DNA from 2 places in the Pseudomonas sp. SDO5522_S412 genome. Region 1 is predicted to be linked to the other one. Evidence: riboswitches for the same ligand, from Rfam matches in the RefSeq annotation. Region 1 holds a riboswitch; the other holds the start of a gene.
The links. A riboswitch is a leader RNA that binds a small molecule or an ion and turns the genes downstream of it on or off. The one in region 1 is predicted to bind cobalamin.

Region 1 (4,385 bases):
GCGCCAGGCGCTCCAGCATGCCTTCGCTCGCCGCCGGCCCGGCCTGGACGCTGCATTGCTCGACGGACACGCGTGCACCGTCGGCGTCCACCACCGCCACTTCCACCGGGCGCCGGGTTTTCCGGTCGACCAATTGCAGGCTTTCACCTTCGTTGGCGAAATGGCGGTTGCCCCAGCCGATGAACGCCATGATCACCACCCGGAAATCCTCGCCAACCGGCGTCGGTACGTACTCGAAACGGGGCGGCCGCTCGCTGTATTGCCGGCGTTCCAGCAGCCCCGCTTCCACCAGGCTGTTGAGCCGGCGAGTGAGCATGTTCGGAGCGATCCCCAGGCTCTGGGAAAACTCATCAAAACGCCGCAAACCTTGCAGCGCGTCGCGCATGATCAGGATGCTCCACCACTCGCCTACCCGTTCCACTCCACGGGCTACCGGGCATTCGGCATTCACCAGCGACTTACGTTGCATTGCAGTTCCTCTGTGGGGCGGCTACGGAAATTTCAGCTATCGGATGTTACTTTCATAATGATAGTTTCGTCCATGCATTGCTACCAACCTGAAATTTGCGGAGCTAAGCGATCATGAGTAAGCGAATTGTTGTGACCGGCATGGGTGCAGTGACACCGCTGGCAACCGGCGTGGAACAGACCTGGAAGCGCCTGCTGGCCGGTGAATCCGGGATTCGCAGGCTACCCGAGGCATTGATCGGCGACCTGGCAATCAGCATCGGCGGCCAAGTGTTGGACCGCATCCAGGACCCTGAAGCCGGCTTTGACCCGGACACTGTCATCCCGGCCAAGGAACAACGCAAGATGGACCGGTTCATCGTGTTTGCCCTGGCAGCCGCGCAAGAGGCCCTGGCCCAGGCAGGCTGGAGTCCGCAGACGCCATCGCAGCAGGAACGTACCGCGACAATCATCGCCTCCGGCGTGGGTGGTTTTCCCGCGATTGCCGAGGCCGTTCGTACGGCTGACAGCAAAGGGCCTCGCCGCCTGTCGCCGTTCACGATCCCGTCATTCCTCGGCAACATGGCGGCCGGGCACGTGTCGATCCAGCATCAACTGAAAGGTCCGCTGGGCTCCCCCGTCACTGCTTGCGCCGCCGGCGTACAGGCGATTGGTGATGCTGCGCGCATGATCCGTGCCGGCGAAATCGACATCGCCGTGTGTGGCGGCGCCGAAGCCTGTATCCACCGAGTCAGCCTCGGCGGTTTTGCTGCGGCGCGTGCGCTGTCCAGCGATTACAACGACACGCCGGCATTGGCTTCCCGCCCGTTCGATCAAGGCCGCGACGGGTTTGTGATGGGCGAAGGTGCCGGGCTGTTGGTGATCGAGGAACTGGAGCATGCATTGGCTCGCGGGGCGACGCCTATTGCAGAGCTGGTGGGCTACGGCACCAGCGCCGACGCCTATCACATGACCTCGGGCCCGGAAGATGGCTCGGGTGCACGCAGGGCAATGGAACTGGCGATCGCGCAGGCAGGGATCAGCGCCGCACAGATCCAGCACTTGAACGCCCATGCCACGTCGACCCCCGTAGGCGACAACGGCGAACTGGCAGCGATCAATACGCTGTTCGGAGCCGATTCCAGTGTGGCTATCAGCGCAACGAAGTCGGCGACTGGCCACTTACTGGGCGCAGCGGGCGGGATCGAGGCGATCTTCACCGTGCTCGCCCTGCGCGACCAGATTGCCCCGGCGACCCTCAATCTGGACAACCCGGACCCCGCTGCCGAAGGACTGGATATGGTCCGAGGCCAAGCCCGGTCGTTGCCGATTGAATACGCGATTTCCAATGGGTTTGGATTCGGCGGCGTGAATGCCAGCGTGCTGTTCAAACGCTGGCAATAACCCGGCGATTTGACGCCCATCGCCCGCCCATGCTCTCCTACACATCTTGTTTCGGGTGCCCTTCACAGGGTGAAACGGGAAACCGGTGAGTCATGTTCCTTTACTCAAGGGCGTGACGAGTCCGGTGCTGCCCCCGCAACGGTAAGCGAGTGAAGCATCAAAACCACTGTGCCTCTACGGCATGGGAAGGTGATGCTTTCAAGGCCCAGGCCCCTCGCAAGCCCGGAGACCGGCCCGAAAAAATCAGATAACAAACCCGCGGTGGGCGGGCGCTGTTCAGAACCCTGCGTGCCTGGCTCGCGGGGTTTTCATGCGCTCGTGTCACCCTGAAACCCTGAAGGGACGCGCCATGTCGATCATCAGCAGCACCGCCTCTACCGCCAGCACCACCGCCACCCTGAGCCAACGCCTGACTGCCGCCATCGGCGCGTCGATCCTCGGCGCGTGCCTGGTGTATTTCGCCGGTTTCTCGCACATCGAAGCGGTGCACAACGCCGCCCACGATACCCGTCACAGCGCTGCGTTCCCGTGCCACTGAGACCTGCCGACATGATCAAGCGTATTGCCCAAACCGCAGGTTTCACCGGCCTCCTGGCCGCCTTGCTGCTGACCTTGCTGCAAAGCTTCTGGGTTGCCCCGCTGATCCTGCAGGCGGAAACCTTCGAAAACGCCCCGGCCGCGACCGAAGTGCATGAACATGCCGATGCCACGGCCCACACCCACGACGCTGAAGCCTGGGAGCCGGAAGATGGCTGGCAGCGTGTGCTGTCGACTACGGGCGGTAACCTGGTGGTCGCCGTAGGTTTTGCCCTGATGCTTGCCGGCCTGTACACCTTGCGTGCACCGACCCGCACGGCCCAAGGCCTGCTGTGGGGCCTGGCCGGTTACGCCACCTTTGTGTTGGCGCCGACCCTGGGCTTGCCGCCTGAATTGCCGGGGACTGCGGCGGCAGACCTGGCGCAACGGCAAATCTGGTGGATCGGCACTGCCGCCTCTACCGCTGCCGGTATCGCGCTGATCGTGTTCGGTCGTAACTGGCTACTGAAAATCCTGGGCGTGGCGATCCTGGCTGTGCCCCATGTGATTGGCGCACCACAGCCGGAAGTCCACTCGATGCTGGCGCCGGAGGCTCTGGAAGCTCAATTCAAGATCGCCTCGCAGTTGACCAACGTTGCCTTCTGGCTGGCGCTGGGCTTGATCAGTGCCTGGCTGTTTCGCCGTAACCGTGATGGTCAGTATTCGGCATGATCCTGGCGGTTGGCCTGGGGTGTCAGCGGGGTTGTTCTGTCGACGCCCTGCTTGAACTGTTCAATGTCGCCCTCGCCGAGGGTGGCATTGAGCGCCAGCGCATCATTGCGTTGGCCAGTCTTGATCGCAAGCGGGATGAGCCGGGGTTGCTGGCACTGGCTCAGGTTCTGGATTTGCCGTTGGTATTTTTCAGTGCGGAGCAATTGGCGCCCTATGAAGATCGACTGAGCCATAAGTCCGAGACGGTTTTTGCTCATACCGGCTGCTACGGCATTGCTGAAAGTGCCGCCCTGGCCCTGGCAGAACAGCTGTCTCAAAGCCCTGCCACCCTGCTGATCACCCGCAAAAAAACCGCCCAGGCCACCTTTGCATTGGCTTGCGCCGGCTGAATTCCCGATAATCGTCAGCCTCGATCATGAGCAATCTTCATCTGGAAGGCTGCTCGCGTGCTTTTTTTCACAGGAATGAATCCATGACTGTCTTTTTCATCGGCGCAGGCCCAGGCGATCCGGAATTGATCACGGTCAAGGGGCAGCGGCTGATTCGCAGTTGCCCGGTGATTATCTATGCCGGCTCGCTGGTACCGGCGGCGGTGCTTGAGGGGCATCAGGCGGAGCTGGTGGTTAACAGTGCGGAGTTGCATCTGGAGCAGATCATCGAGCTGATCAAGACGGCCCATGAGAAAGGCCAGGATGTGGCGCGGGTGCATTCCGGGGATCCGAGTTTGTACGGGGCGATTGGGGAGCAGATTCGGCTTTTGCGGGAGCTTGGGATTGGGTTTCAGATCATTCCCGGAGTGACGGCGGTGGCGGCTTGTGCGGCATTGTTAGAGGCTGAGCTGACATTGCCGGACATTGCACAGAGTGTGATTTTGACGCGGTATGCGGATAAGACGGCGATGCCTGAGGGTGAGGTGTTCAGTAGCCTGGCGCAGCATGGGACGACCATGGCGATTCACCTGGGGGTGAATCATCTGGAGAAGATCGTGGCTGAGTTGGTGCCTCACTATGGGGAGGATTGTCCGATTGCGGTGGTGCATCGGGCGACTTGGCCGGATCAGGATTGGGCCATTGGTACGCTGGCGGATATTGCCGGGAAGGTGGCAGCCAAGGGGTTTCGGCGTACGGCGTTGATTCTGGTGGGTCGGGTTTTGGCCAGTGACAGTTTTGGTGAGTCGTCGTTGTATCGTGCGGGGCATGCGCATTTGTATCGGCCCTGAGGGGGGATGGGGTACATATCCGTTATTTAGGTAACGGCGGCTTATGGTTCCGCTCTTACAGCGGCTC
Region 2 (18,542 bases), on a different contig from region 1:
ACGTCGGTGAAGATCAGGTCCGGTTGCAGGCCGGCCTGGAGCATCAGGATGGCCCGGTCGCCGTCTTCGGCGGTGAGCACGGTGTAGCCGGATTGTTCGAGCAATTCCACCGCGGCCGCGCGTACGCCTTCGTTGTCCTCAACCACCAGGATCGTCTCATGGCCGCCGGTGGGTTGTGTGAGCTCGACGGGCGCATCGTGGTTTTCCGGCTTTCCCAGGTTGCGCGGGAAATACATCTGCACCACGGTACCGCTGCCCTCCACGCTCTCGACCTCAACATGCCCGCCACTTTGGCGCACGAACCCGAACACCATGCTCAGGCCCAGGCCGGTACCGTGGCCATTCGGCTTGGTGGTGAAAAACGGTTCGAAGGCCCGTGCCAGGATCGTCGCTGACATGCCGGCGCCGCTGTCGGCGACGGCCAGGCGCACGTATTCACCGGGGTTGATGCTTTTACCGGCGCAATCCGGAGGGTTGAGAATAATATTTTCGCCGGTGATCCGAATCACCCCCTCGCCTTTCATGGCATCCCGGGCGTTGATCGCCAGGTTGAGCAGTGCGTTTTCCAGTTGGTTGCGGTCGACGTTAATGCACCACGGATCCTGGGGCAGCTGCACATCAATGTGGATGGTTTCTCCCAGCGCCCGCTGCAGCAACTCGCCCAGGCCTTCATAGATGCGCAGCGGGTTGTACACCGCCGGTGACAATGGCTGGCGACGGGCGAAGGCCAGCAGTTGCGAGGTCAGCTTGGCCCCACGTTCCACTGCCGCGATGGCGGCGCTGACCCGGCGCTGCACCTGGGGATTGTCCGGCTCATGCCGGGCCAGCAGGTGCAGGTTGCCGGCGACCACTTGCAGCAGGTTGTTGAAGTCGTGGGCCACGCCGCCGGTCAGGCCGCCGATGGCTTCCAGCTTCTGTGATTGACGCAACTGTTCTTCGGCGGAGGAACGGGCCTGCACTTCCGCGGCCACGCGCTGCTCCAGGTTGTGGGTGAGTTCCTGGCGCAGGCGCTCGGAGATCATATGTTCGGTGGTCTCCACCACAATCGCCAGGACCCCGGCCGGTCGTTGGTCGTCACCGGCCACGGGGCTGTAATACAGGTCCATCCAGACTTCTTCCGGGCGGCCGTCGCGCAACAGTTCCAGGGGCAGGTTGCGGTAGGACAAGGTGCCGCCAGCCAGGCAGGTGTCGACCACATTGCGGTTGAAGTCGGCGACTTCCGGCCAGCCCAGTTCCACCGGCGCACCCAGCAGATAAGGGTGGCGCCCGCCGGCAAACACCGAATAGCTGTCGTTGTAGATCATGTAACCGGCGTGCCCCCACAGCATCACCATGGGCATGGGCGATGCCAGCATCATCTGCACGGCGCTGGTCAGGCTGGAGGGCCAGGCACTCATCGGGCCGAGGTCGGTGGTGGACCAATCGAAAGCACGAATCCTCTGGGCCATTTCCCCAGCCCAACCCTCACAGCCGTAGGTATTGGATAAAAACTGCATCGGTCGGCTCTGCAAAAGATAAAAGGTGGGCGGCGATGAAAACTTTGAGCCCGGCAGTGGCGGTTGGTTTCATCGCATATTGCTTATGCCGGCAGGAAGGAGCAAGGGCCGACTCAGCGAAAGTCCCGGCTGCGCACACTGATGCCCGACAGCAACGGGGTCAGGTCGGTCAAGCGCCCGGCGATCAGGTGCCGAACCTCGCCCACCGCCTCCCAGCGGCCATCTACCTTGAGCAACCGCGAGCCCACCAGCGCCTGGCGTTGGCGCTCGGCCAAATCGCGCCAGACCACCACATTGATATTGCCGAACTCATCTTCCAGGGTGACGAAGGTAACGCCGCTGGCCGTGCCCGGGCGTTGTCGACCGGTGACCAGGCCGGCGACGCTGACGTTGCGGCCATGTTCAACCCGCAGCAATTCTCTGGAACTGCGGCAACGCCGCGCGCGCAGTTCATCGCGCAACAGCGCCAACGGGTGTGGGCCCAGGGTGGTGCCGACGCTGGCGTAGTCGGCATACAAATCTTCGCCGACTGTCGGTTGCGGCAGCTCCACCACCGCCTCTTCCGGGCTGGCGATACCGGCAAACAGGCCCAGTTGTTTCTGCACCCCGGCCACCTCCCAACGCGCCCGGTGCCGATGCCCGGCCAGGCCGCGCAAGGCACCGGCATCCGCAAGCAATTCCTGGGCGCGAGTGTCCAATTGGGCACGCTCGCCCAAGTCGGCAATATCAAAAAACGCCCGGGCCTGGCGCGCCGTTTCGATACGCCGGCCGTCCTCTTCGCGAAACCCGGAGATCATGCGCAAGCCCATGCGAATCGCCGGTTGCTGGCCTTCGATCGGCTCAAGGCTGCAATCCCAGTCACTGGCCTGCACATCCACCGGGCGGATCTGCAAATGATGGCGACGGGCGTCCTGCAGGATCTGGTCGGGGCTGTAGAAACCCATGGGCCAACTGTTGATCAGGGCGCAGGCAAACGCTGCCGGTTCATGGCATTTGAGCCAGCAACTGGCATAGGTCAGCAAGGCGAAACTGGCGGCGTGGGACTCGGGAAAACCGTAGCTGCCAAAGCCCTTGATCTGCTCGAAGATCTGCGCGGCGAAGGCTTCGCTGTAGCCGTTTTTCAGCATGCCGGTGCGCAGGCGTTGCTGATGGGGTTCGAGGCCGCCGTGGCGTTTCCAGGCGGCCATGGAACGGCGCAGTTGGTCGGCTTCGCCGGGTGTGTAATCGGCGGCGACCATGGCGATCTGCATGACCTGTTCCTGGAACAGCGGGATGCCCAGGGTGCGTTCCAGTACGGACTTGAGTTCCGGCGACGGGTAGGTGGTTTCTTCCTCCTTGTTCCGCCGCCGCAGGTACGGATGCACCATGCCACCCTGGATGGGCCCCGGCCGCACGATGGCGACCTCAATGACCAGGTCGTAGAATTTTTCCGGTCGCAGGCGGGGCAACATCGACATCTGCGCCCGCGACTCAATCTGGAACACGCCGATAGTGTCGGCCTTGCTGATCATCGCGTAGGTTGCCGCGTCTTCCTTGGGCACCGAAGCCAGGCTCAGGTCCCGGTTGCGATGGCGGCGCAGCAGGTCGAAGCAGCGGCGAATCGCACTGAGCATGCCCAGCGCGAGGATGTCCACCTTGAGCAGGCCCACGGCGTCGAGGTCGTCCTTGTCCCACTGGATGATGGTGCGCTCGGCCATGGCAGCATTTTCCACCGGCACCAGGGTGTCCAGCGGGTGTTCGGAAATCACGAAGCCGCCGGGGTGCTGGGACAGGTGCCGGGGGAAGCCGATCAGTTGCTGAGTGAGTGTGAGCACCCGGCGCAGCACCGGGCTGTCGGGGTCGAAACCACCTTCGCGCAGGCGTTCCAGGGGCGGTGCTTCGTCGCTCCAGCGCCCACAACAGTCGGCCAGGGCGTTGACCTGATCCGGCGGCAACCCGAGGGCCTTGGCCACGTCGCGCACCGCGCCGGCGCCGTGATAGCTGCTGACCACCGCCGTCAACGCGGCGCGGGTACGACCGTAGCGCTGGAAGACGTATTGCAGCACTTCTTCGCGGCGTTCGTGCTCGAAGTCCACGTCGATGTCCGGCGGCTCGTTGCGTTCGCGAGACAGGAAGCGCTCGAACAACATGCTCGTCAGGCTCGGGTCGATCTCGGTGATGCCCAGGGCAAAACACACCGCCGAGTTGGCCGCCGAGCCGCGGCCCTGGCACAGGATCGAACGGCTGCGGGCGAAGCGCACAATGTCGTGTACGGTGAGGAAGTAGCTTTCGTAGCCGAGGTCGCTGATCAGTTCCAGTTCGTTATTGATCTGCTGGAGGGTCTTGGCGTCGACCCCTTTCGGCCAACGCTGGGCGATGCCTTGCTCGGTCAAGGTGCGTAACCAGGATTTTGCATCCTGGCCTTCAGGTACCAACTCCCTGGGGTATTGATAGCGCAATTGGCCGAGGTCAAAGGTGCAACGCCGGGCAATGTTCAGGGACTCTTCCAGCAAGTGCGCCGGGTACAGCGCGGCCAATGCATCGAGGCTGCGCAAGTGCCGTTCACCATTGGGGTGCAGGCGCGCGCCGGCTTCGGCCACCGGGACGTGGTGACGGATTGCGGTCATGGTGTCTTGCAACGCACGGCGACCGCGCACATGCATATGCACATCGCCGCAGGCCACCGCCGGCAGGTGCAGGCTGGCGGCCAGGTTCAGGCGTTGCTCAAGGTGACGGGCATCGTTCTGGCCGCAATGCAGTTCCACCGCCAGCCACAGGCGATCGGTGAAGGTGCTGCACAGCCATTGGATATGGGCCTGGGTGTCGGTGTCTTCGACCATCCATAACGCGAGCAAGCCGTGTACCGCGGTGAAGTCTTCCTGCAGCAAGCGGTAGTGACCTTTTCCCGCACGGCGACGGGCAATGGTGATCAGCCGGCACAGGTGTTGATAGCCTTCCAGGTTCTCCACCAGCAGCACCAGCTTGGGGCCGTTTTCCAGGCGCATCTCGCTGCCGATAATCAGCGGCAACCCGACTTCCTTGGCCGCCTGCCAGGCACGGACGATGCCCGACAAGGTGCATTCATCGGTGATGGCCAGCGCCTCGTAACCCTGCTGCCTGGCCCGTTCAAACAGCTCGCGGGCACTGGAGGCGCCCCGCTGGAAACTGAAGTTGGACAGACAATGCAGCTCCGCGTACTTCATGCGAACCAGCCTTGCAGCCACAGCGTGCCGCTCTCGCCCACGGTGCGGTAGGCCCAGCCTTGCTGGCCGGCACGGGTGCGCACCAGGTAATAATCGCGGCGCACATCGGCGCCATCCCACCAGCCGGATTCGATGCGCTCCGGGCCCATCAGTATTTGTAGACCCTGCTCGGCCAGGGGCGTCGGTTCATGCAACAACCAGCCCGGGCGTTGCACGTTGTTTGAGGGTGAGCACGGGCGAAGATCAGCACCGGCTTGCCAGGCGCATTCTGGGCGGTGGTCGGCGTGAAAGCGCAGGCCTTGCACCGCTTCGTCCCCCAACCGCGCCCGCAGGCGTTCGCGCAGTTGTTCCCACGGCAGGGTTTGTTGCGGGCGCTCGTCGAACAGGTCCTGGCGCTGGGGCACAAACACCGGCAGGTCCTCGGCCACCAGGCGAAAGCCGCGCACCGGCGAGGTGACTTGCACTTGCTCCAGGCGCCCACGGGCCAGTTCGAACAGCATCGCCGCGTCACGCTCGGCGCTGAGCAGGCCGACCTTGATCACGCTGTCGGGCTCGGCCGCGTGCTCCAGGTGCAAGTCAAAACGCTGCACGCCACTGTCGCGGCCACACAGGAACGCCGACAGGTCGCCAGTCAAACGGCGCAAGGGAAACAGCAAGGCCTGGTGGGACAACACATCAAAATTCAGCTCGATGCGCACATCAAACCGGTCCGGCGGCTGGTAGAACGCCAGCGCCAGGGGCCGTTGGCCGCACAGTGCATCTAGGTGCTTGAGCAGCGCAGCGTCGAAGCGCCGGGCCAGGGTATGCCGAGGCAACGCCTGCACCTGGGCCAGGGTGCGCAAGCCCATGCGCGACAATGCGCTGGCGGCTTGCGGGTCGAGGCCGGCGCGGTCGATGGGGATCGGTGCCAGGGCGTGTTGCAGGTATTGCTCATCGGCCACGGCCAGGCCGTCGTAGGCATTCGCCAATATCCGCGCCGCCGCCGGGTTCGGCGCGGCGACGATGCGATGACGAAACCCCAGTTCGGTCAGCTCCTTGCGCAAGCGTGCTTCGAGCAACGGCCAGGGCCCGAACAGGCCCAGGCTCGACTCGATCTCGAACAGCAACGCCCGTGGGTAGAACACGCTGACCTGGGAGCTGAAACGGTAGGCCCAGGCGGCGAGAAACTGCTGCCAGTATTCGATCTGCGCCGGGTCGTATTCGGCGCAGGCGAACGCCTTGGTCAAGGCATGGGCCGCCGTCAGGGATTGGCCGGGGCGCAGGCCGAGTTTGCGCGCGGCGTCATTGACGGTTTGCAGCACCCGCCGCTGCGGCGTGCCGGCCAGCAGGGCCAACGGCTGGTCCGGTTCGGGGCGCGAACGCAGCACCCCGTCCAGCGCCAATTGCGGGAACACAATACACACCCAGCGCATGCCAACCTCAGTGCCCAAGCGCAATGGGCGCGGGATGGGCCAGGCCACCCCGGCACTTGAGCACCCGCACTTGCGCAGGGCTCGCCTCAACCGCCAGGCGCAACGCGGCCGGTGACGGGTTGATGGCCTCGTTCAAGGAGCGCCAGGCAAAGGCCAGGGTCTGGCCGGTTTCCGCCGCCACCTGCAAGCGGCGCAAGGCGCGGTCATCGGCCTTGCGCGGCCAGCACAGCACCGCGCCACAGCTGCCGGAACGCAGGCATTGCTCCACTGCCCACAAGGCATCGCGTTCATCGGCCTGGATCACTGACAGCTGGCGCACATCCACCCCGGCGTTTTGCCAGGCGTGGGGGTACGGCGTGTAGGGCGGCGCCACCAGCACGATGCGCTCACCGGCCGCCGCCAACCGTGCCAGGGTCGGCCACACCAGCTGCAACTCGCCCACGCCCTCCTTCGCCATCAGGATTTCGCTCAACGCCGCTTCCGGCCAGCCACCGCTGGGCAGCACCGCATCCAGGGCCGCAAGCCCGGTGGGATGGACGCTGGCCGGCGGCGCGGCGGGCCGGCCTTTCCAGACCCGGCCGCCATTGAACAGCGAGTCCAGTGCAACGACGGCGCCCATCAGCCTTGCCTCACCAGGCCGCAGAACACCCCTTCGATGGCCAGGTCCTGATCGGGCCGCACCACGATGGGTTGATAGGCGGGGTTGCGCGGCAGCAGGCGCACGCGCTCGCCCACGTGTTCGAAACGTTTGATGGTGACTTCACCGTCCAGGCGTGCCACCACGATCTGCCCGTTCAAGGCCTCGGCACTGCGGCGTACGCCTACCAGGTCGCCATCGAGGATGCCATCTTCGATCATCGAATCGCCCTGCACCCGCAGCAGGTAATCCGGGGTTTTCGCGAACATGCCCGGGTCGAGCAATAGACGGTTGTGCACTTCGGCATCGGCGCCAATGGGCAAACCGGCGGCCACCCGGCCGAGCACCGGAATATCCAGCAGCTCCGGCCGCGCCGGTTGATTGAGCAGGCGGATGCCGCGCGCCTGGTTGGGGTTGACCTCGATAAAGCCGCCCTCGGTCAGCGCCAGCACATGCTTGCGCGCCACGCTGCGGGAGGCAAAGCCGAACGCCTCGGCGATCTCGGCGAGGCTGGGGGACTGGCCTTGCTGCGCGATACGGTCGCGGATAAAGGTCAGGATGGCGGTACGGCGGGGCGTTAGATTCTTCATGGAGTACATTTGTACTCCTGTGGGAATTTTCTGGCAATATCCGTCAGTCGCTTCCCTGGCAACCGCCGGAAAAGTACCCGCCAAGTTGACGAACGGTCTTTCGAATGTTCAGATGCCGGCCTGTTTCAGGTGCCTCATGCCGCCGTGCATGGGGTGAAACGGGAAACCGGTGCCGCTCTTTTCGAGCCAGTCCGGTGCTGCCCCCGCAACGGTAGACGCGTGACTCCTTCGACACACCACTGTGGCCTGCGCGCCATGGGAAGGTGAAAGTGTCCATACGCGTGAGCCCGGAGACCGGCCTGGAATTCTGTTTGGCAAAATCCTGCGGTGGGCGGGCATGGGCCGGTATTGGCGTGTGCTCGGTGCCTACTCGTGCGTGCTTTTCGCGAAAGATACTTTTCCGAGAAGACTATGATTCGACCTTACAATACGTCCGTGCCCAGCCTGCTGCTCGGCTGCCTGTTCAGCCCCCTGCTGCTGGCCGACGACCCTCCCCTTGAGCTCAAGCAGCAGATCATTTCCGCACCGTCGGTGGAATCCACTACCGTGGCCGACATGGCCCAGTACGGCAGCAAGGTCGAGATCGTCACCCGCGAACAGATCGAACGCGCCGGCCCCGCCGCCGATGTGTCGCGCGTGATGCAGATGTTCATCCCCGGCCTGTACGTGGCCCCCAAGAACGGTCCGTTCGACTACGGCACCTATTCCCTGCTGGGCGGGCGCAACGATGACACGTTGATCCTGCTGGACGGCGTGCGCCTGAACAACCGCCTGTACGGCGGCCTGTACCTGGACACCCTGCCCGCCAACGCCATCGAGCGCATCGAAGTGCTCAAGGGTGGCCAGAGCCTGCTGTTCGGCACCCAGGCGGTGTCGGGAGTGATCAACATCGTCACCCGCAGCCCGCAAACCCGCGAGGCGTCCGGCGAGGTGAACCTGGGTGCCGACACCTTCGGCGGCACCACCGGCGACGCCCGGGTCGAGAAGATTTTCAATAACGGGTTTGGCGACCTCGGCTTGCTGGCCTACGTCAGCCGCAACGCCTCCGAGGGCTACCAGCCGTTTCGCAACCGCGACATGAAAAACGTCAGCGACAAGAAACGCTCCTACGAAGTCACCACCTTCGGCACCAAGGCGATCCAGTCGTTTGGCGATGACACGCGCCTTGAGCTGTTTTACCAGTACGCCGACGCCAACCTCGATTTCGCCCGCCCGGTGGACAACCACAAGACCACCAACGACCGCGTGCAACAGATCGCCACGGCCACCTTCGAGCAAACCCTCAACGAGCGCCTGAGCTACTTCGTCAAAGGCCATATCAACGATTGGGACACGCGCTATACCCGCATCAACAATATCGAAGGCGGCGGCACCCGGGTCATCAACCACAACGACTACTGGGGCTTCACCGACTGGGGCGTGCAGGCCGAAGGCAAGGCCGTGTTGCCCGGTGAGCATGTGCTGGTATTCGGTTCCGACAACCAGTGGTTCAAGGGCCAGGACGATGTATTGATCATCGACGACAACAAGGCCCAGGCCCACGCGCTGTACACCCAACTGCGCCCGACTATCGAGGCGTTGCCGAACTGGCACCCGAGCATCGGCGTACGCCACGAAGCCATGAGCGGCGGCGACAGCGCCACCGTCGGCATGCTCACTTCGCTCTACGACCTCAACGACAACTGGGCCCTGCGCGGCCAATACGGCACTGCCTACAAACTGCCGAATGCCGAGCAACTGTTCGTCAACGAAGACGATGAAAAAGGCAACCGCAACCTCAAGCCGGAGAAGAGCCGCAACGCCGAACTGGGCGTCGACTACAAGGGCAGCCTGCTGGCCCGGGACTTCAGCGCCAGCGTCACGCTGTTCAAACGCAAGATCACCGACCTGATCACCCTGGACGATATCCAGTGGGTCAACGGCCAGGGGCAGATCCAGATGCGTGGTTTCGAGGCCGACGCCAAGCTGCAGCTCAATGAACAATGGAGCGTGCAGGCCGACATGACCCGCAACCTCACCGAGTCCCGTGCGGGTGTCACCATCAACGATATCCCGGGCTTCTTCGCCCGCTCGCGGGTCGGCTATGAATCGGCGGACCGCCTGTGGGGCGCCGGCACCGCCGTGCGTTACATCGGCGATATCGTCAGCTCGAAAAAGGTCGAATACGGCAACTACACCGTGGTGGATGCCGACGCCTATCGCTACCTCGACAACGCCCACCAACACCGCGTGAGCCTGCTGGTAGAGAACCTGTTCGACCGCGACTACGTCACCAGCCGCGCCAGCAACGTCGACAACCTCGGGCGGCCGTTCACCTCCGAAGTACGCTACACGTATCGCTTCTGATGAGTACGCCCGTGGAAACTCATCCGGACTGGTCCCACGTGCCTGACCACGCCCGTCACGTGTTCCTGTGCACTGGCCCACGCTGTACGCAGCGTGGCGCGCTGCAACTGTGGAAAACCCTGCGCCGCCACCTGCTGCAACACGACTGCATCGAAAAGCCTGGCGGCGTGCTGCTGACACGCACCCACTGCCAGTTCCCGTGCAACCTGGGGCCAATCGTGACGGTGTACCCGGACACTTGCTGGTACGGCGTGCACAACAAAGACGATGTGCAACGGCTGGTGGAAGTGCATCTGGTGGGCGGCGAAGTCGTCGAGGATCTGCTGATCAAGGAGCGCCCATGAAAGCGTCGTGGTTGCTGTTGGGCGCCCTGCTCTGCGCGCCATCGGTATTGGCCGACAGCTTTCGCAACTGCAACCAGGATTGGACCGCCGCCCACTCACCGCCTTCGCGCATCGTGGCCCTCAACCAGCATGCCGCAGACCTGCTGTTGGCGCTGGATGTCGGCCCGGCCTTGGTGGGCGTGGCGTATCTGGATGACAACGGTGTGGCCCACCGACACGGCGAGTATTTCGGCGTGCCGGTGATTGCGCCCAAGTACCCGTCCAGCGAAGTGCTCTATGCGCAGAAACCGGATCTGGTGGTCGGTGGATTCGCCACTGCCTTTGGCACTGGTGTCACCTCCCGCACAGGGTTGGCAGGCAACGGGGTTGGGTCGTACTTGCTGGAGTCGGCGTGCGACGGGCACTCGCTGGATTACTTCGGGCATATTCGCAACGACCTGTTTACCCTCGGCGCCCTGGTGCACAAACAGCAACGGGCGCGGGCGTTGAGCGATGCCATGGACGCCGACCTGGCCAGTGCCCAGGCACTGGCGGGCGAAGGTAAACCGCTGTCGGTGTTCTACCTGGACAGTGAGGTCAACGGGCTGGACAGCGAAGGCCGGCGTGGGTTCGTCACCACGTTGGTGGCGGCTGCTGGTGCGCGCAATTTATTTGCCGGGATCAACCAATACCGCGTCACCGTGAGCAGCGAAACCCTGCTGATGAGTGACCCGGATGTGATCTTACTGGCGGATGCGCTGTGGTCACCGGCCAGCCGCAAACGTCAGTTGCTGACCACCGACCCGGTGCTGTCGCGTTTGCGGGCGGTGCGGGAGAACCGGATGATCGATATTCCGTTTACCCATTTGGTGCCCACTGCGAATAGCGGCCGAGTCGTGTTGGAGTTGGCGAGGCAATTCAAAAAACTGGCTGAATAATTCACGAGCGAAGCGCCTGACCAATTTCCTCAGTCCATGCCACCGACCAAAGTTGTGAAACGCTGTAGGTTTCCAATGCTGAGCGCATCGTACTTTTGATCTCCTCCAGCTCCTGGCCTGACAGATCAGGGTGATAGAGCTCGCACTTGGTGGCCGAGATATCACTCATCCCGGCTTCAGTGACTACCGGCTCGACCGCGCCACCATCCACCGGGGAAAGCCCGGCCCCAAGACGAAAAAAAGGGGCGATCAATGATCGCCCCAAATACAACGAGAGGTCCTTTTCTAAAACTACAAGCTGATCTGCTGGCGCTCCTCATCCGTCAACCGCGCCCGCGCCTGGTCACTCAACGGTCCGGCGCCGAGCACCTGCACCGGGCTGTTGGGGTTGTAGCCCGAGGTCTTCTGCCCGTCCTCCGGCTTGCGCTCCACTGGCTCGCTGCCAAAGCTCAACACTTCCACTGTGACAATCGACGCCCGGCCCTGTTTGGCCGCCGCCTGCTGGCTGCGCGCGGCATCTTCCGCCGCCTGGGACGCCGCCGCACCGGCTGCGCTCGCCGAGGTCATGGCCCCGGTGTTTACCGCCGCCGACACCGGCACCCCGGACGACTTGCCCTGGGTCTGGATGTTGGCGGCATTAACGACGCGCAACGCGGCAATGTTGATGTTGCCCGAGACCCGAATCCCCGCTTCACCCGCATCGATGGTACCCAGCGGGGCGATCAGGTCGATGTCTCCGGCCGGCACTTCCGGAATCGGGTTCAAGGTGGCAATCCCCGCCCCGGTGCTCGGCACCGCCGGCGACAGGGTCACGTTGCCCCAGTTGTCGTAGACACGCTTGGGCGGCGTGTACACCACGGTGGTCTTGGATCCGCGACCGGCGTTGATGTCGCCCTCGCCGGACCAGCCCATGATCGAGCCGCCGAAGGTGGTCATGATGCGGCTCTGGCCCAGCAGGATGCTGCCCATGGAATACAGCTGGATATCGCCGGCGCCCTGGGTGATCACACCGGCGGTGGACGGCGGTGCCGCGCCTTCGATGCCGAAGGTCTGCCCACCGCCCGGGGTGAGCATCTGGATCGAGCCACCGAAATTGGTGTGTACACCGGAGCCGCCGAACAACGTGATATCGCCCTTGTAGGTGATCGGGTTGCCGGCCACGTCCTTGTCCGGGAACAGCGCGGCAATCGCCGCACGCCCCCGTACATAGCTGCCCTGGCGCACACCGCCCACCGCGTTGTACTCACGGCCGGCGGCCTTGAGTTCGGCGAAGTACACATCACGGGCGAACACCCGTTGCTGTTCAGCGGGCAGTGCGGCGTAAACCGCGCGGGCCTGCTCGCGGGTGCCGACGAAACCGAAGCGCTCGGCGAGCCAGGTGACCAGTTCGTTCTCATAGGTCTTGGCGACCTTGCCGCCCTGGATCGACAGGGCTTCGCCTGGCTGGACGAGGTTGGCCGGGTCCAGGTAGGCCTCGACAAAGCGCCGGTAATCCGGGCCGTTGGGACCGACGCCAGCTTGCATGACGATGCCTGCGCCAGGGCGGTTGTCGCCCGCGACCACCGGGCCCAGGCTGGTGATGCTGACTTCGCCGCCCTTCGCCGGGTCACGCCCGGACATCAGGATATTGCCGCCCGCCGTCACTTCCAGCAGGCCAGGACCGCCAACCTGGAAGTTGCTGTACAGAATGTCGCGCCCGGCGGAGACGATGGAGATGTCAGTGGGGTTGTTGTGGATGAACAGGTTGCCGGTCGACTGCTCGCTGACCGCACCGGGGGCCGTATTAAAACGGCTGCCACTGCTGACAATGTCTCGCCCCGCCATCATCCAAACTGGCCCGTTACCCTCATACCAGGTCTGCCCTGAATGCAAAAACGAGGGGGAAGAATTGAACGTCAGGGTCCGGCCGCTGCTGACCCCCACCAGATCGCCGGTCAAGGCATAGAACCGCGCCGGTTCCGTTGGCGCGTAAGCGGCTGCCGACGCCGTGGCGGAGCCAAAGGCAAACAGAGGCCGCGGAAGGGAACCCGGCGAGCTACCGTTCTCCGACAGATTGTTGCCATCGACAACCACCTGACCATCAATGGTCCCGACGAACGCCGGCCGCCAAGGTGTGGCCATGATGCTGGGGTCGGCCCCGGAAGGCGTGACAAACATACCGCCCGCATAAATCGAGTCATGGGCCAGGAATTGCAACTGGCTGCTGGCACCGGGGGCGAGCACCAAGGCATTTATCGGACTCGTATCGGCTTGGTACCCCAGGACGGCGTTACCGTAATAAATACTGCCGCCAGCCGCCGTCGCTCGAACGATCGATGGGTAGACGGTTGCCAGGTCGGACGCTGCGGCGGAGACAGATGGCGTCAAGTTGCCCCCCGCTGAAAACAGGTCGATTGCCGTGTGACCGGTCCACAACGAGAACCAACTTTCGCCGGTCCCACTCGTCCCGCCACGGGTAAACGATGAGTTGTTCAGCAGGACGACACGGCCCGGGTCAATCACTTGCTGCAGCACCAGGTCACCCAATGTGGTCAGGTTGAATGTGGCATCCCCCGGCACCAGGGTGATACCCCCCACTGCCCGGCCACGGGTCGCCTGGAACGGATCGAATGCGCGGGTTTCGCCCGGGCTCTGCTCAGAGCTGTTGCTGCCGTAGGTCAGGTCGATCCGGCCCGTGGTCGCACTTTGCAGTTGGACATTGCCCCGGATATTCACCAACTGGCCGTTCTGATCGTTTACATCAACCACGCTGCCAGGGTTCAGGGCGCCACCGATACGCACCCGCAGATCGCCACCGCCCGTCAACTGCAGGCTGCCATCACCGGCAACCCGCCCGGTACTGCCGACCGCCAGCACCAGCCCCTGGCTGCGCGGGTTGGCAGAGGCCGACATTGGGTTGCCGTCCATGCGCCGAAGCACACCGGCATCCCCGCCTACCTGTACATCCACGTCACCGCCGCCGAGGGTGCCGAAACCGGTAAACCCGACGAACGCATCAGCCTTGGAGGCGTTGGCGGTATAGCTACCGAAATTGATCCACCAGGCCGTCGGCTGCGCCTGCCCGCCGGTGTTCACCGTGCCGCTGCCCTGGCGCCACAGCCAGTTGGCCACATCGGCGGAGTCGATGCCGTTATCCAGGGGGTTGGGCCGACTTGGGTTGAAGACGCCTCCCAGGATATTCCCCGTCAGGTTGCCCCCAACGTTCACGCTCAAATTCCCCCCTGCCTCCGGGTACCAGGCACGGTACAGGCTGTCAGATGAGCCGTTGACGAACTGTTCAAAATAACTGTTGGTATCGTTCAGCACCGTCTTCGCGCTGTTCAGCGCCTTGGGCTGGTTGTAGGGGTCACTGGCACCGGTTGCAGTGGACGATGTACCGGCGGTGTAGACCCCGTACAGGGAGTCCATGCTCAAGTCGCCGGCGCTGAGCAGTTCGAGGTCGCCCGTACCGGTGCGAATCACACTGAAACGGCTGCTGGAGGGGGTCGCCGCATACTCTTTGCCGCTTTGGGCCTGGCAGTAGGCGGGCGAGCTTGCACAGAACTCATCGATGGACGGGATACCGAACTGGTCCAGGATGCTTTGCTCGATCGGCGTTCCGACGGTGACGATAATCCCGTTGTCCGCCAGGTCCTTGGCGCCGAATTCGGTCCAGACATAGCCAACTTTCACGGCGCAGTACGCCGGATTGCCCCCACAGAAATCATCAATCGAACCCAGCCCGAAATCATCGAGGATCTTTTGGTCGATCGGGTCGCCTTCCTTGACCACCACCCCATTGGCCGCAAAGTCCTCCACCGCGAAGGCGGTCCAGGTCAACTTGCCCTTGGCGGGCATCTCCTTGGCAAACATGCCGTAGTGGCTGTCAGCCAAACGCAGGTCGCCGCTGCGCGGATGGGCTTGCAGGATGCGGCTGTCGGCCGCCTCGGTGTCAGCACCTGCAACCAACCGCAGCGACCAGGATTGCGAACCTTCTGCCAGCATCGGCGAGAGGGCCCACAGCTTGCCCTGGCGCCCCGCCACTTCCGGGCGCAACGCCACCGACTCAGCCCCGCCCGGCAACTTGACGTTGGTGCCGGAAGGAATCAACGCGCCGCGCGGCAGCGGTATGTCGCCATTGAGGGTCACGTAGTTTTGCGTCGGGTTAAGCGCCTCGTAGTTCGTCGGCAACGGCACCCCTTTGGGCCAGGTCAGCGCCCCGAGCCGGGTGTCCTGGGTCAGCAGGCTGCCGGCGTCCAGCTGTGAGCCGGCCGCCAGGGTGTGTGCCTGGCTCAATAACGTGCCTGCGGCAAACAGCACATTGCCCGCGCTGTCGAACACTGCTGCGGCCAGTACCGTACCGGCAGGCAGCGTCAGGTCCTGGTTCAGCGTCGCCCGGGTCGGCAAGCGCGTACCGGCGGCCACGCCCACGGCCTTGATCGGCAGGTCGTAGTTGAGCACGGTGCCCGCCGGGAAGGTCGTGCCGTCCGCCAGGGTGATGCCGTTACCCGGCACGATGATCGTGCCCCCGGTAAAGTCGATACCCGGCAACAACACCCAGCCCTTGTCATCGACGGTCTGTGGTGGCGGTGCAAAACCGTCGTTGATGCTGCCGTAAATATTCAGGTCGCCACCGGCGCGCAGGGTCAGGCTGCCCGACTCACCGGAGCCATACACCGAGGTTTTCTGGCTGTTGGGGTTGAGGCTGGCGTAGCGGTAGCCGGACAGGTCCAGATCGCCCTGCACCACCAGGTCACCGTCCGCGGTCTTGCTGACGATTTCCACGCCCGGGCGCAGGTGGAACGCATCGGCGTAGGTTGCATTGTTAAGCCCGGCGAGTTTGTTTTGCAGCAGGTTCTGGTTGAGCAATGCACCGTTGATAAAGGCCGTGCTCAGCACATGCTTGCCATCCAGGTAGGCCTGGTCGATCTGTTGGTAAGGCCGCCCGCTGGCCGTCGGGTCGGTGACGAGTGGCGCATCGTCGTAGCTGATCATGCCGTTGAGGGTGATCGAGCGCGCGCCCTGGATCGTCAGGCGGCCATGGGCATCGATGTTGATGTCGTTGCTGGTGCCATCGACGTTGATCAGCCGTGGTGCATTCAGTTCCAGGGTGCCGCGGTTGCGCCCGTCATTGCCCTGGACCGCCTCGGTGCCGTGACGCAGGTCGATGCGTGCGCCATCGGCCAGGGTCAGTTGACCGGTGCCGGAGCCGAGCACCACCATGGCCCGGTTGGGCGAGTCGATGATCTTGCCGTAGCTGTCCACCCGCAGCTTGCTGCCATGGGCGTCGAGTACCGCGCCGCCGTCCAGGGTCAGGCCGTGCTTGCCGGCCAGGTTGATGCTGCCGACGCGCTCGCCACTGGCGTCCACCAGGCCGGTGACCCGCAGGCTGCCATTGTCCACGGAGACGTTGACGGTGCCGGCCTTGAGGCCATTGCCGATGGTCAAGTCGCCCTGCTTGAGTTGGAAGCTGCGTGTGCCGAACACCTGGCCTTGATTCAGGCGCTGGTTGAGGTCGGCGAACTGCTGGTCCAGTGAACCGCTGCTGCCCAGGCGCTGGGCCTGGATTTCCACGGTACCGGCCTCATAAGGCATCGTGGTCCCGCCCGCATCGTAATAGCCACTGCTGCCGGCGAGGATCGTGCCTTGCAGGTCGACGATACCGCCCGCCGCGTCCACCGCAACCGCCCGCAGTTTGCCGGCCTGGTTGTTTTTGGCCGAGAGGTCGATGGTCGAGCCGGCAGCCTGCAGTATGTTGCCGCTGCGGCTGTCCAGCAGCACCGTGCCGCCCGCGCCGTACTGGGTCACATCGTTGAACACAGTGGCGCGACCGGCCACGTCGATCAACGCCGCATCCGTCAGCACCACATCACCCCGGGCGCCCAGGCTGATTTTACCGCTGGGCAGCACTACCGCCGTGGCCAGGCGAATGCTGTCGCCTTGCAGGGACAGTTCGGCGCCCTGGCCGTCGGCCTTGCCACGCGCCCCCACGGACGCTGCAATATCAATCGCCCCACCTGCGGTCATGCGGTTCACCGAACCGGCTTCGCCGGTCATCAGTGGGGTGAGGATATTCAGGTCGCCGCCCCTGTACTGGAAGCCCTTCACCGGGTCATAGGCGCCCTGGCTCTGATACACCGAGAGGCTGCCCTTGTGGTTGGCGGTAATGCGCTCGCTGGCATTGAGGTTCACGCTGGCAAAGCCCAAAGCCAGGCGATCGAAACTGCTCACGGTGTTGGTCTGGGCAAAGGCGCCGTAGCCGAACTCAATACGCTCGGCGTTGATATCCAGGCGCCCGCTGCCAGTGCCCGCCCCGCCGGCGATCACCGAGCCCGGTGGGGTGGTCGCGCCCTGCCAGATCAGGTTGGCGGTATGAATGTTGGCCACGTCGCCAGCGCCACCGGCACCGTAGATCGCCGGAGTGGAGAGCATCAGGTTGCTCAGCCGCGACTTACCCGTCAGTGGGTCATAGGTGTCCAGGGAGGTACTGCCGTAGAAGTTGAAACTGTCCCGCGCCGAGAGCTGCAGGGTTTCCAGGGCCGGCGCACCGAACTGTGAATCACCTTTGAGCAGGCGATCAAGAAGCGCCTGGGTGAGTGTCAGGCCGGCCGGCAACTGATTGGCCACAGCGGCAGCGGCCAGGGCTTGGGCGCTGCCGAGGTTAATGGTGCTGACCCCCAGGTTGAGGTGACGGGTGCCGTAGCGCACCTGGTCGCCCAACTGGAAGGTATTGTTGGTCAACGCCACGATGCTGCCTTCGGAGTACAGCCCGGTTTGCCCGCTGCACAGGCCCGTGTCACACACACCGATGCTGATCCCGCCGCTGGGCACCGTCGTATTGAATGCAATGACATTGAGCAAGCCGTTGGACGCCGCCAGCATATTGGTGACTTTGTAGATAAAACCGTCACGAGCGTCGTAGCTGGCTTTGCCACGGCCGATGGTGTTGATGGATGCGCCCTGCTCCAGGACGATCGCGTTGGTGTCACTCAACAAAAAGACTTCCGGCGCTGCGAGCGTCACACCTTCCCGAAGCGTGACGGTGCTGTTGGCCCGACTCGTACCGCCAGCCAGGACGATGTAATTCCCGGACTGGCCATACGTAACTGCCGTCATCCCCCCCACCATCAAACGCGAGGCTCCCAAGGCGTTGAGGCTCTCATCGTTGAAGGTAATGCCGGAAAAACCGCTGGTTGCGGAACTGCCCGCCGCGACGACTTCAATACCAAGCTTGCCTGGATCAATCACCGCCACCGCGCCGCCATAGCCACCCGCCGCGGCCTCAAAACGGCCTATGCCCTGGAACGAAAACGCATCAGCGCCGCCCCCTGGCCGCAAGGCCAGTTTCAGGGTCTTGGCGTCGACGGCGAGCATCGGGCGTGGCACACCCTGTTTCGCAGCGTCGGCCATGGCGAACTGGGCGTAGCTGGTTTCGTTGTATTGGGAATAGCGACGCAAGGTATCGGCCGAGGTCAAAATCAACTGGCTGGCAACGCTGTTGCCGATCCCGGTGTTGGCGATGGACAAGCGCCCGGCGGTGGACCAGGAGCCATTGCGCATCCGCTGGGTGGCGGCATCACTGCCGAGACCGGCCAGGCCGTTGATCTCGACGCGGAAAGCGCCGGGCATCAAGGCGTAG

Region 2: it holds a riboswitch for cobalamin, as region 1 does, so the genes downstream of both, ACW9I6_RS17225 (TonB-dependent receptor plug domain-containing protein) here and ACW9I6_RS20720 (CbtB domain-containing protein) in region 1, are expected to answer to the same signal.

Annotation. Positions count from the first base shown of each region.
Region 1 is NZ_JBSVWQ010000113.1:14,501-18,885, forward strand. It holds gene ACW9I6_RS20710 (winged helix-turn-helix transcriptional regulator) at 1-469, opposite strand, end outside; gene fabF (beta-ketoacyl-ACP synthase II) at 583-1,851, shown strand; cobalamin riboswitch at 1,888-2,103, shown strand; gene ACW9I6_RS20720 (CbtB domain-containing protein) at 2,201-2,389, shown strand; gene ACW9I6_RS20725 (CbtA family protein) at 2,401-3,099, shown strand; gene ACW9I6_RS20730 (cobalamin biosynthesis protein) at 3,096-3,488, shown strand; gene cobM (precorrin-4 C(11)-methyltransferase) at 3,572-4,318, shown strand.
Region 2 is NZ_JBSVWQ010000078.1:311-18,852, forward strand. It holds gene ACW9I6_RS17200 (ATP-binding protein) at 1-1,496, opposite strand, end outside; gene ACW9I6_RS17205 (error-prone DNA polymerase) at 1,610-4,699, opposite strand; gene ACW9I6_RS17210 (Y-family DNA polymerase) at 4,675-6,090, opposite strand; gene imuA (translesion DNA synthesis-associated protein ImuA) at 6,098-6,709, opposite strand; gene lexA (transcriptional repressor LexA) at 6,709-7,326, opposite strand; cobalamin riboswitch at 7,428-7,634, shown strand; gene ACW9I6_RS17225 (TonB-dependent receptor plug domain-containing protein) at 7,729-9,663, shown strand; gene ACW9I6_RS17230 ((2Fe-2S) ferredoxin domain-containing protein) at 9,675-10,007, shown strand; gene ACW9I6_RS17235 (ABC transporter substrate-binding protein) at 10,004-10,924, shown strand; gene ACW9I6_RS17240 (hypothetical protein) at 10,926-11,177, opposite strand; gene ACW9I6_RS17245 (filamentous haemagglutinin family protein) at 11,216-18,542, opposite strand, start outside.